DNA from 4 places in the Oceanobacillus locisalsi genome. Region 4 is predicted to be linked to each of the others. Evidence: riboswitches for the same ligand, from Rfam matches in the RefSeq annotation. Region 4 holds a riboswitch; each other region holds the start of a gene.
What was found. A riboswitch is a leader RNA that binds a small molecule or an ion and turns the genes downstream of it on or off. The one in region 4 is predicted to bind thiamine pyrophosphate.

Region 1 (3,169 bases), on a different contig from region 4:
CGATTTTGTCATAATACCTTAATGACTGGATGGAAATATTATTTAATTTGGCTGTCTCGCCGATGGAGTATAGGTTTTTGTGCATGTTATATTCTCCTCTTATATTGTTCTATTTTAAATAATAAAGGAATAATAGCTTCAGCAAAAGGTAAGGAATAAAGGATAGAATAATATAATCGATTCTTGTTCGTTGATATCACTCTGTAAATTTATTCGAGAATGGTATGCTGAGAGTGGAGGTAATTTCCTGGGAAATAAAGAAACTGTCATTTTTAATTTTTAACTGGCAACTGAGACTGACGAAACAAATTGTAAAATGATTGCGTTCATTCGTATACAGTAGTATTAAAGGTAAAGTAACAAATAGCCGTATTGCAATAAAGGCGTGTTATATTAGCTATCTTGGTTAATAGTAGAAGCATTTAGGGAAAACAAGTAGAAATAGAGCAACCCATTTTGAATGAATAAAAGAAGATATAGCATTAATGTATCAACAAGCTTATTTAAAGCAGAAAACCAAAGAAAGGAAGAATAAATATGGCACAAAATAAAAAGACTATAAGACTGCTATTCCCGCAGTGGCAAGGAGGAAATAACCCCGATTATGCTTTTGGAGGTGAACTATTAGCACACATTGCGCCGAAAAGTAAAACAAGCGAAACATTTGAAGTAGAAGTGGATACAGACTTTGAAAAGAAATTAGAAGTGAAAAATGGTGTAAAAGGTGAGCACGTCATATCGCAACAAATGAAAAAAACAGCTGACATTCTGAAAGAACAGCAGCCGGATAAAGTCATTATATTTGGCGGAGACTGTTCCATGGATCAAGTGCCATTTGATTATTTAAGCGGAAAATATGGTGATAAACTAGGGATTTTATGGTTGGATGCACATCCGGATATTGCAACAACAAATGATTCGACAGATGTTCATGAGATGGTGGCGGCCAATTTGCTGGGAAAGGGTGCGCCTCAATTTGTTACAGAAGTAAAAAACCCGGTGCCCTTGAGCCATATGATGTATGCAGGATTAATAGAAAAGGATTTACGTGATAGGGACAAGTTAGTAAAAGAATTACATGTCCCCTTTGTCGGTCCGGAGGAGTTAAAAGAAAATAGCGATCCGATTATGGATTGGATAAAAGAAAATAACATTGCATATTTAGCTGTTCACTTTGACTTGGATGTTTTATCCCCGAAGGATTTTCGTTCTATTTATCCGGCAGAGCCATATACGGACTCAGAAGATTTTCCTGCGGCAGTTGGTGAAATGAAACTTGCACAAGTTGCTCGTGTATTAAATGATGTTTCTGAACAAGCTGAAATTGTTGGACTAGGGATAGCTGAACATCTGCCTTGGGATGCTATTAATCTTAGAAAAACATTGTCTCAAATATCGATTTTCAATGATTGATTATAATAAAGACAGGCTAATAGTGTACACCTATTGTATCCCTTTACAATATGAAAATATAATATTAAAATGAATGTAACATTGAATAATAAACCACTAGGGGTGCCGTCTGGCTGAGATAAGATTTGCATCTTAATCCCTTTGAACCTGATCTAGCTCATACTAGCGTAGGAAAGTGGAGATGGCGGATATACGGTGTATTTATATCTTTTACGTAAAAGTAACCACTCCATTTCGGGGTGGTTTTTAATTTATTAAAGCAATTCTTGCAAATTTTGTATTTGGAATAATTAGAAAAAAAGGAGTGTTTTGTTATGGATTATATCGGGAAAATCAGAAGTAGAAACCCGCTTATCTATAATGTCATCAATGAAGTAGCCACGAATTTTGCCGCAAATGGATTGATTGCAATCGGTGCTTCTCCGGCTAATTCGCATACTCCAAAAGAAGCAGTGGAGAATGCGCAACATGCTCAAGCTGTTGTGTTGAATCTTGGAACACTGACGGAGGAACGTGCAGAGGCCATGTTGATTGCAGGGAAAACAGCGAATGAGGAAGGGGTTCCTGTTATTTTGGATCCGATTGCTGCTGGAGGAACAACATTTCGGACAGAAGTCATTGATAAGCTGCTGGAAAAAGTTCAATTTACAGCTATTCGGGCCAATGCAGGAGAAATTGCTGTACTAGGAAATGTGTTTGAATCCATGAAAAGTCCTGACTCCACCATTGCGGAAATTGATCCGGAAATCGCAAAGGCAGTAGCAAAAAAATATAATACAGTCGTCATTGCAACTGGAAAAACAGACGTGATTACCGATGGTGTTCGTACAACATTTTGCAGTAATGGGGATGCCATGTTGCAGAATATCACAACGAGCGGATGTCTGCTCACTTCGCTGATCGGACCGTATGTCAGCGTTGGGGAAGATGTGTATGAGGCAAGTGTTGAGGTAACTGCTGCTTATGGAATTGCAGCGGAGTTGGCAATGAAAAAAGCAGAAGGACCCGGTTCCTTTATTCCAGCATTGTTGGATACATTATATTTTCTGGATCAAAACACAGTAAATAAGTATAAGCGGCTGGAAGAATGGTAGTATGTATGATTTCAGAGAAATGGGAATGTAGAAAATAATTATGCAGAAACGATAAAAATCAGGAAGGAGAGCAAAAACATGGAACAAATGATATTTATTCAGACAGGTACAGGCGTAGATTTACACGGGCAAAATATTAACGAAGCTTCCAAACGTGCTGTGACAAATGCAATTCATTCTAATTCAATGCCGGGAATTCAAGGCGCGCTGCCTGATCAAGACTTAAACAACATGAAGGTAAATGTGAAATTGGGTATTCCAGGAGATATGGAACATTTGGATGAAGGAAAGATAAAGCAATTGATACCGTATGGCACGGTGACGGTGGAAAAGTTAGATGGCGGGCTGATTACAACAAGCGGTGTCTATCTAAGTGACCAAGAAGATAAAAATGACTTAATGTATATTGTCAATGCTGTTGTCGAAGTGGGATATTAGGAAGACAGAAAAAAAAAGAATGAAGTGAAAGGAAAGGTATTCCTTTTGCGTCCTGCTGAGAAAAAAAGCCGGATAATTCCCGGCTTTTTTTGTTGCAATTACTTTAAAAGAAAGCATCGAGCAAGATCAATCCTTCCTCGGTGCAATTCCTTTAATAAGCATTTCTGTCCATTCTTCGGTATAAGGGGCAATTTTCTCATAAATCTGCGGCTTGGAAATCCCTT
Region 2 (3,169 bases), on a different contig from region 4:
TCTGTATAGATCACATCTGTTTTTCCGGTTATCACGATAGCGGTATTCCATTTCTTACCGGCTTGTTCTGCAATGTCATCAACGTTTCCCGCGCCGACAGAATCGACACCGCGCATTTGGATGTCTGTATCAACCAAGGATGCGATTTCTCCTGTATTTCCTTTAATAACAGTTGGGCGTACGTCTTTTAAAATTCTTTCGATTACTTCTTGTCGAAATGGGGTCGCAGCAACGCCAACAGGATCAAGGACAACCGGAATCCCTTTTTGGTTAGCTACTTTTCCCGCTGCAATCATTGCAGGAACTTCACTTTCTAAAACTGTACCTATATTTAAAACAACTGCATCCGAAGCTTTTGCCATATCTGCGACTTCTGTCATTTCTTTGGCCATCACCGGGCTGCCGCCAAAAGCAAGCAGACCATTTGCACTAAAGTTGACGACAACCTGATTGGTTAAATGATGAACAAGCGGGGTGTTGTTTCTGGCTTGCTGGATAATATCAGGATTCATGAATAATCTCCTTCCCTTCATTTTCCCGGATAGCCCAGTGGTTTGTCGGACCATTTCCTTCTCCGAGTTCAAATGATTTTGAAATGGCAGCAGTTACAAACGTTTTTGCCTGCTTCACTGCTTCTGGGAGCGGATAACCTTTTCCTAAATAAGCAGCAATAGCAGCAGAATAGGTACAGCCTGTTCCATGCGTGTTTTGCGTATCAATACGCTCAGAAGCATAACTGTGCATGTTATTTCCATCATAAAGAAAATCAATTGCTTGTCCTTTTAGATGGCCTCCTTTGATTAAAGCAGCATCCACTCCATATTCTTGAACAAGATATTTTGCTGCTCCTTTCATATCTTCTTCTGTTGTAATCGATAATCCGGTCAAGAATTCGGCTTCCGGAATATTTGGTGTTACAACGGTTGTTAACGGGAGGAGATATTGTCGTAAATAGTTTCGGCCCGCTTCATCTATCAGAGAATCTCCGCTGGTAGCGACCATTACTGGATCCATAACATATGGAGCATCGACTTGTTCTAACTTTTTAACGATTAATTCCATCATTGGCTTGCTTGCAATCATACCTGTTTTTATCGCATGAATCGGCATATCTTCTATAATGACGTCTAGCTGGTCTTCAATCATGGAAAGCGGCATATGCTCAACGGAGCGGACTCCTGTTGTATTTTGTGCTACAACGGAAGTAATCACAGACATTCCATAAGTTTTTAATTCTTGAAATGTTTTTAAATCGGCTTGTATACCAGCACCGCCGCTAGGATCAGTACCAGCAATGGTTAATGCACAACGAATCGGTTTCATGATAAAAACCTCCTTCATAGAATAAAAGATTTATTTTGTTAAAGAAAATTGGCGTGACGGGAGACGGCTGACTAACAACCACCCGATTAATGCACCGGAAACACTGCTTACAATAAATGGCGGAATAAAGGCAAAAGCTCCTGCAGAACTTCCCATAAGTAAGTTAGCGATAGGAACAGCGAAGAAAGAACCGATAATGCCAGTACCAATTATTTCTCCTAAGGCCGCCATCGGATATTTATACGTTTTCCTATACAATACCCCGGCAACAAAAGCGCCAATCATCGCTCCGGGAAATGCAACCAATGTTCCCAGTCCTAAAAGGTTTCTGAGCAAGCTGATCATGAATGCAACAATTACTCCGGGACCCGGCCCGAGCAAAATGGCGGCAATGACATTAACGGCATGCTGGACCGGGTAGGCTCTGGCGACACCTGCAGGAAACCAGAGCAATTGAGAGCCAATCGTTCCAATAGCTACGAGAACAGCCATCATCGTTAATAAACGTGTGCGATTTTTCAATTTCATCATCTCCTTTTATTTGGACAAATAAAAAAGGAACTACTTTATAAAATAAAAAAATCAGGCTTTGTCGGGAAGCCTGATTTGGTATACTGAGAGTAATCATACGTTGATTGACTACTTCCCTACGCTGGTATTAACCAGATCAGGTTTATAAGAGTCGGAAAGTGAGCATGCTTTCCTCTCAGCCCGCCATGTTGGGCTCCCCTAGTAGTTGCTTTTCATAATTTTCTTTGATTCTACTTTATCAAAGATGAAGCAGTTTGTCATGAATGAATAATTAAACTGCAAGTTCATAATGATATATTGACAGGAAGAGGTATGAAGGATGCTAAAAATAAATGGTATGGAATATCGTCAGGGAGACCAGACATTGTTCCCTAAGATAGATATAGAAGTAAAAGCTGGAGAAATAAAAGCAATTCAATCAACTGTTAATATTCGTTCCGTGTTGCTGCAGATGATTACCGGAAAAGAAAATGTACGAAATGGAACGATTCAGGTTCAGCATCAAACATTACAGGAGGATAAACAGAAATACTTTTCCTGTTTAGGTGTTTGCTGGTATGAAGAAGGGATTTACGAACGAATGCAAGTGCAGGAATATTTGAAATTTATTGGCTCTTTATATCAAAGAAAGGTTTCTGTAAAAGAAGTACTTTTGCAAATTCAATTAGAGGAAAAAGCGAGATGGAAGATGCATCAGCTTCATCGCTCTGAGAAGCGGCGTGTTCAGTTTGGAAGAATATTAATGCAGGAAGCGGAAGTGGTGATTTTTGAAGAGCCTGAAGTAAATATGGATTTAGAAACAAAGCGCGTCCTGCATCAATTTGTCGAATTTCTGCAGAATCAACAGAAGGCGGTGCTGATTTTAACAACAAGTACAGAGAGCGCCATCACGATTGCGGACACAGTCTATCGTTTAGATGAACAGGGGATAAAGCAAATGGAAGTCGAATCAGAGAAGAATGAACGTTTAACATCCTTAGAAATAGATACAGAGGAAACAGCGGAAGACACGGTCCAAATAAAGCAGGCTTTCCAGATAAATAAAATCTCCGCAAAAGTAGAAGATAAAATCATTTTATTTGATCCACAGGAAATTGATTATATCGAAAGCCAGGATGGACAATCCTATCTCTATACCCGCGGAGAAGGATTTCCGACAGGGCTTACCCTAAAAGAATTGGAACAGCGTCTGTCCCATCAAGGCTTCTTTCGTTGTCACCGCTCCTATATTGTGAATCTTCAAAAAATAAGAGAAGTGATTACCTGGACGAGAAACAGCTACAGTTTATCTCTTGTTGATAAAAAAAGCTCTGAA
Region 3 (3,169 bases), on a different contig from region 4:
CTATGAAATCAGCAAAGAGATTGAGACATTGACCGAAGAAGTAACACGTATGGACACGAATGGATCGGTTGAAAACTGGGAAAAGATCGTATGTGATTTAGAACGGATAACGAAAAAGGTACGTGAGATGGGAGCTTATATCAGTTGTTTAAGTGCCCAAGATGTAACAGATAAACAAGCTGAAATCTATGTTGCCAAAAGAGCTCAAATAGCAGCAGCGTATAGCGCGCTTACGAAAATAATTGATCAGAAACTGGCAGCAATAACAGATACTGCGTGGAACCGGCTGCTTGTACAAGACACAATGAAACCGCTGCAATTTATATTAACTGAAAGGAGAGAACGAGCACGTGAACAATTGTCGGAAAACGAAGAAATTTTAATCAGCGATTTAGCAATAGATGGATACCATGCCTGGAATCAGATGTATGAAGCGGTTGTCGGCAACATGACAATCGATATAGAAGAGAACGGAGAGGTGCAGCCTTACTCTGTCGGACAGGCCTCAAATAAATTATCCACTGCTGATCGTGCGCAAAGAGAGCATGTTTTTCGCCAAATCAGTGATGCATGGAAAAAGAATGAAGCTTTATTCGGACAGACGTTAAATCACTTGGCGGGCTTTCGGCTGCAAACTTATAAACATTACGGTTGGGAGAATGTGTTGAAAGAGCCCTTAGAGAAAAATCGGATGCAGCAAGAAACGTTGCATGCGATGTGGGGAGCGATTGAAAAACACAAACCGCTATTTGTTAATTACTTACACCAAAAAGCTTCTCTGCTGGGTTTGGACGAATTAAGCATTTTTGATGTACATGCTCCTATCCGGTCAAATATAGAAAAGATGAGCTATGATGCGGGAGCGGCTTTTATTGTGGAACAATTCCGCAGTTTCAGCCCGCAAATGGCGGATTTCGCACAAATGGCATTTGAGAAACGCTGGATTGAAGCGGAAGATCGGGCAGGGAAACGTCCTGGAGGTTTCTGTACGAGCTTTCCTGTCAGTGAGCAGACCCGTATCTTTATGACTTACTCAGGAACGCCTTCCAATATCGCGACACTGGCCCATGAATTAGGGCATGGTTATCATCAGTATGTGATGAATGATGTAAATGGGTTAAATCAAGGTTATGCCATGAATGTGGCAGAAACTGCTTCCACGTTTGCGGAAATGATTGTCGCAGATGCGTCGGTAAAAATGGCTCAAACAGATGAAGAAAAGTTGACCTTATTAGAAGATAAAGTGTCACGCAGCATTGCTTTCTTTATGAATATCCATGCCCGCTTCTTATTCGAGAAACAATTCTATAAAGAACGCAAACAGGGGATGGTAAGCACGTACCGGTTGAATGAGCTTATGGTAGAAGCACAAAAAGAAGCGTATTGCGAAAGTTTGTCTGAATACGACCCGCATTTTTGGGCGTCCAAGCTGCATTTTCATATTACCAATGTACCGTTCTATAATTTCCCTTATACATTCGGTTATTTATTCAGTCAGGGAATTTATGCATATGCGAAAGAATATGAAGGTAATTTTGAAGAAAAATATATTACATTATTAAGAGATACCGGCCGGATGACTGTGGAACAACTTGCTGAAAAGCATCTGCAGGTGGATCTGACAAAACCTGATTTCTGGGAAAATGCAATGGAAATATGTAAACAGGATGTCCAGGAATTTTTAGAACTAGCCAAGAAACTGGAAAAGTAATCACGTCTATTGCGAATTATCTAAAAGTGATTTATACTACATTTATACAAAAAAGTGAATAAAAAAGCCTGCAAGGGGAGCCTTTGGCTGAGAGTGGACATGTTTGTGTTCTGACCCTTTGAACCTGTCAGTTAACGCTGGCGCAGGGATTGTGGACTTTTTGATGGATATAAAAGTAATGTGTGAGCGGAGTGTAAAATGTTCTTTTATGATTATTGGAAGAACATGACCATCAAGAAGACTCCCCTTGGCATTACTTTTTTGTGCGTTAGGAAAGTATTAAATTATGATTGTTTCATGTAAATGGGGGAGAAACATTTGAAAAATAAAACATTGTTTTTGGTCGAAGTAGCTATCTTTACAGCACTGGCTTTATTACTGGATATTTTACCAATTGGATTTACACTCTGGCCGCAAGGAGGGTCTGTATCTTTTGCAATGATTCCTGTCTTTATTGTTGCTTTCCGGTGGGGATTAAAGGGAGGCTTATTGTCCGGGTTCCTCTGGGGAATACTGCAGGTGGCTACAGGTACGGCTTATATCTTGCACCCGGTACAGGGCATTATTGAATATGGGCTAGCTTTCACTGTTGTCGGACTGGCTGGAGTGTTTTCCAAGCAGGTTATCGACAATATGAAAAAGAAGCAGATAAAAAAATCTTTTATCTACATTCTGACAGGCGTATTCCTGGGTTCAGCAGCCCGTTTTATTTGTCATTATATTGCCGGAATGGTGTTCTTCGGTTCAGCAGTAGAAGGGCAGCCAGCCTGGCTCTATTCATTAATTTATAATTCATCTTATATGATTCCATCTTTTGTTTTAAGTCTTATTATTGTATTTCTTTTGTTTTATAAACAGCCGAGAACATTAGTAGGAAAAATGTAAAGAAAACTCCCTCACACAAAAATCCTGCAGCATGCCTTGCTTCAGGATTTTTATTTCATTTTCTCAACGTTCGCACTAAAGAATAAGTATATAAACCTTGCTGTTTCAGGATGAACACGCTCTCTATTATCATGTTAAGTTTAAACATTCTTTTATTTTTTGATCAGAATATGGTGTATAGCGACTACTCCGGCCAAGCCCTTCGCTTTCCGACGTCCTGGGACTGCGGTTACTCGCTCCATCAAAAACCGTTGTACGTCGGAAAGCAAAACGGTCCGCCGCAGCGGCAGCCTTACACCTTCTACTCTTTTTCAACAGAATGTTAATTTTGTTAAGTTTTATTAACATTCTGTTATGGAATAGGCTATCTGGCTAAATAATGGTAGAATAAAGAAAATAAAGATGAAAGCAATATATTTTTATGTTCCTTTTCCTTCGAGAAAATCTTATTTAAAGAAGGATTTTTTATCAATGGGAACGTATATATGAATTAAGGGGGGATTTTCCAAATGGATAAAGAAATTCTAATCGTAGATGATGAACAATCCATTGTGACGTTGCTAAAATACAATA
Region 4 (3,169 bases):
CAGTTTTAAACCTGCATAAGGATCAGCATGGAGATTGTCTTTAATCCATTCTCTTAATGCAGTAATAATTTGCTTGGTAATTAATTCCTGTTTTCCGGATGGCGTTATGATTTCTGCTGAAACACCGGAATAATCGTCATAAAATAATTCTACTTGCACATTATCCGGCTCTATTTGTTGTTTTTCACCAATGTATACACATATAGCAAGCACAATATCCTCTTCAGGAATAATAAGTTTTTGCATACCCCAAATTCCTCCTGCATATAGTTGAAAGGCTACACTTTTGTCAGCCTCTAGTAATAATGCCAATTGCATTCTATTCTACTATAAACTCCCTATAAGCATGAAGTAAGAAGTGCTTATTTAGGAAGTTTCGCATATATATTATATCACTGTCTCTGTTTCATGCACGAATGAGAGTGATGATAAAATAAAAACAGCTGTACTTAACTCGTAACAGCTGCTTCTATAATGGAAAAGGATGCTTGCTGGCAATCGATTTGAGCCAACCTTCCATAAGGAATAAGTGCTTTTGGTTCGGTATGTCCGAAAGAAACATTATATAGGACAGGAAGATCTGTCAGCCCGTTCTCTGCTAAAACGGATAATATCACTTCTTTATACGCTTCATAATGCACCTCTCCATAAGGTTTGGCAAAAATCATTCCATTTGCTTGCTGGAGTATCCCTTGGGCTGCATAATTTCTGAGCCATCTTTTTATTAATTCAGGGTCTGACTTTTCTTCCGATGTTTCCAAAAAGAGAATGCTATTCTCCCATGCTTCCGGCTGCGGCCAGATGATAGTTCCTTTCGCAAACTCAAGCACTTCGATACAGCCGCCAATAAGGTTTCCTGTGACGATCCCATTTCCTTGCAGGAGTTCATAACCTTGGTCAGGAAGCATTCTCCTGGCAATGTTTTTATTAGAAATATCCCATTCGAGAAATTCACTAGTCCATTTTTCCGGCGCGGGAATATCATCGACTGCTTTCGCTTGGAAAAGCGTGTTTTGAATGGCCTTCACCGTATAATCATCCATCGCCACATTTTCTGCAAAATCAGTCATGATTGCTGGTCCGTAAAAGGAGGATAGGCCTGCATGAAAGCAGAATAAATGAGCAATCGTCGTATCAGAAAATCCCATAAAAATCTTGGGATTTTGTCGGATAATCTCAAAATCTATATAAGGAAGAAGACGAATACTGTCATCCCCGCCAATAGTAGAGATGATTGCTTTGATTTCAGGATCAGCGAATGCCGTCATGAGATCTTCAGCGCGTGCCTCGGGATGCTCATCGATATACGTTTCTCCTTTTAAACTGTTAGGCATTGGAACGACTTCGATCCCAAATACGGTTTCTAAGCGTTCCACACCTTGCTGGTAGCGCCACCTTAAGGAGGGCTCGCCTGCTCCTCCCCAGGAGAGGCTGACAGTTGCTACTTTATCTCCGGGAGATAATTTTGGCGGCTTGATCAACATATAACATGCTCCTTTCTTTGTGATTTATAAATACTTATTCGATATACACAGATAAAATCCTTTATTTTTGCAACAACGTATTTGATGTCCTAGTTTTTTGATGCGGAATGATTTCATTCGTACCATCCTTTTGTTTTAGGATTGCTTTACGCTTACATATACTTATGATAATCTGAAAGGGATAAACAAAATACGCAAAGAATCCACTAGGGGTGCTGACAAAGCTGAGAGAGGCAAATGGCCTTGACCCTTATTAACCTGATCTAGTTTGTACTAGCGGAGGGAAGTGGTCGGGATATGCCTATAGGCAATGAACCAACCTTTTCTGCCGCTTTCTATATCAGGAGGCGGCTTTTTTGCGTGCAATCAAAGAAGGAGGAGCGCATATAATATGACATTCACAGAACGTATCCGTCAGTCTGCAGATTCGATTTGGGAAAAAAGTCATCAACATCCATTTGTACAGGGAATTGGTAATGGGACACTTGATATCGAGGCATTTAAATTTTACATGTGTCAGGATTACAAGTATTTAATCGAGTACTCCAAAGTAATCGCGATGGGGACAGTGCTTGCCAAAGATTTAGATACAATGTCCGGATTTGCTAAATCACTCGATGAGACCTTGAATTTTGAAATGGATCTTCACCGTCAATATGCCGAACGTCTCGGGATTTCAAAAGAAGCGTTGGAAGCTACCGTGCCTGGTCCTGTAACGCTCGCCTACAGCAGCAATATGCTTGCAGAAGCGCAGAAAGGTTCTTTAGCATCCTTGATTGCGGCCATTTTACCATGTGCCTGGAGTTATTATGAAATTGGACTAGAGCTGGCAAAAAAGCCTGGTGCCCTGGAACATGAACAGTACGGAGAATGGGTGAAAATGTACAGCTCTGATGAGTTTGGTTCTATTGGCAAGTGGCTGATAGAAAAATTGGACGAACTGGCAAAAGGGTGTACGGAAGCAGAGCTAGATGATTTAGAAGCTATTTTTCTAAATACGAGCCGCTATGAATATATGTTTTGGGACATGGCATATAATCGCGAAAGCTGGCCAGTGTAACCCGGTTGATTAGTTGTTCAGCTGATTGAATGATTAGAAATGATATGAGAAAGTAAAGGGGAGGTGTTTTGACATTGTGATTCATGCAGGATATCGATGTAAAGACACGCTCAAAACCAAGAAGGTAAATAGTAAAATCAAGGAAAGTTGGCGATTCAGATGAACAATACAGAGAACCCCTCCCGTATTTTAGCTAAAAGAATGGTAATTGGGATTGGTTTTGCCATTTTGTTGAGCGGTATATTGAGTAAACTCTTTTCATTTTTATTTTAAAATTGGAAAAGCATATTCATGTCGTTTTGCATGAAGGAAAGAAAATACAAATAAATTGCTGTCTTTCTTTGTAAGCGATGTTATTCAGTCAGATAAAATTCAAAAAAGTAAAAAAGTTGGATAGACAATACATGGATTCATGGTAAAATAAAGAAAAAGTACGGAAGTCGGGTGAGAAAGATGAAGCTTTGGTGGAGAAGAATAGCAGTTGTATTTATAACGATTTTAACGTTAGGAATTTACTCACCGACCAATCTGCTGGAAGTAGATGCAGATAAACGGAGTGACAGCAATATATCTTCTTCATCAGATATCGAAACAGCATCTGTCCTTAAAGAGACCACCCAATCCT

Region 1: it holds a riboswitch for thiamine pyrophosphate, as region 4 does, so the genes downstream of both, thiM (hydroxyethylthiazole kinase) here and tenA (thiaminase II) in region 4, are expected to answer to the same signal.
Region 2: it holds a riboswitch for thiamine pyrophosphate, as region 4 does, so the genes downstream of both, thiW (energy coupling factor transporter S component ThiW) here and tenA (thiaminase II) in region 4, are expected to answer to the same signal.
Region 3: it holds a riboswitch for thiamine pyrophosphate, as region 4 does, so the genes downstream of both, thiT (energy-coupled thiamine transporter ThiT) here and tenA (thiaminase II) in region 4, are expected to answer to the same signal.

Annotation. Positions count from the first base shown of each region.
Region 1 covers NZ_JBHTKK010000012.1:30,654-33,822, forward strand. The annotation lists gene ACFQ19_RS10890 (MerR family DNA-binding transcriptional regulator) at 1-85, opposite strand, end outside; gene ACFQ19_RS10895 (arginase family protein) at 538-1,413, shown strand; TPP riboswitch at 1,502-1,604, shown strand; gene thiM (hydroxyethylthiazole kinase) at 1,728-2,507, shown strand; gene ACFQ19_RS10905 (Lin0512 family protein) at 2,586-2,945, shown strand; gene ACFQ19_RS10910 (TetR/AcrR family transcriptional regulator) at 3,072-3,169, opposite strand, start outside.
Region 2 covers NZ_JBHTKK010000002.1:304,020-307,188, forward strand. The annotation lists gene thiM (hydroxyethylthiazole kinase) at 1-512, opposite strand, end outside; gene thiD (bifunctional hydroxymethylpyrimidine kinase/phosphomethylpyrimidine kinase) at 502-1,323, opposite strand; gene thiW (energy coupling factor transporter S component ThiW) at 1,354-1,851, opposite strand; TPP riboswitch at 1,951-2,064, opposite strand; gene ACFQ19_RS03625 (LytTR family transcriptional regulator DNA-binding domain-containing protein) at 2,174-3,169, shown strand, end outside.
Region 3 covers NZ_JBHTKK010000022.1:25,350-28,518, forward strand. The annotation lists gene ACFQ19_RS15545 (M3 family oligoendopeptidase) at 1-1,711, shown strand, start outside; TPP riboswitch at 1,775-1,878, shown strand; gene thiT (energy-coupled thiamine transporter ThiT) at 2,030-2,596, shown strand; gene ACFQ19_RS15555 (response regulator transcription factor) at 3,106-3,169, shown strand, end outside.
Region 4 covers NZ_JBHTKK010000001.1:321,400-324,568, reverse strand. The annotation lists gene ACFQ19_RS01430 (DUF2653 family protein) at 1-246, opposite strand, end outside; gene ACFQ19_RS01425 (S66 family peptidase) at 450-1,484, opposite strand; TPP riboswitch at 1,683-1,786, shown strand; gene tenA (thiaminase II) at 1,876-2,544, shown strand; gene ACFQ19_RS01415 (YpjP family protein) at 2,998-3,169, shown strand, end outside.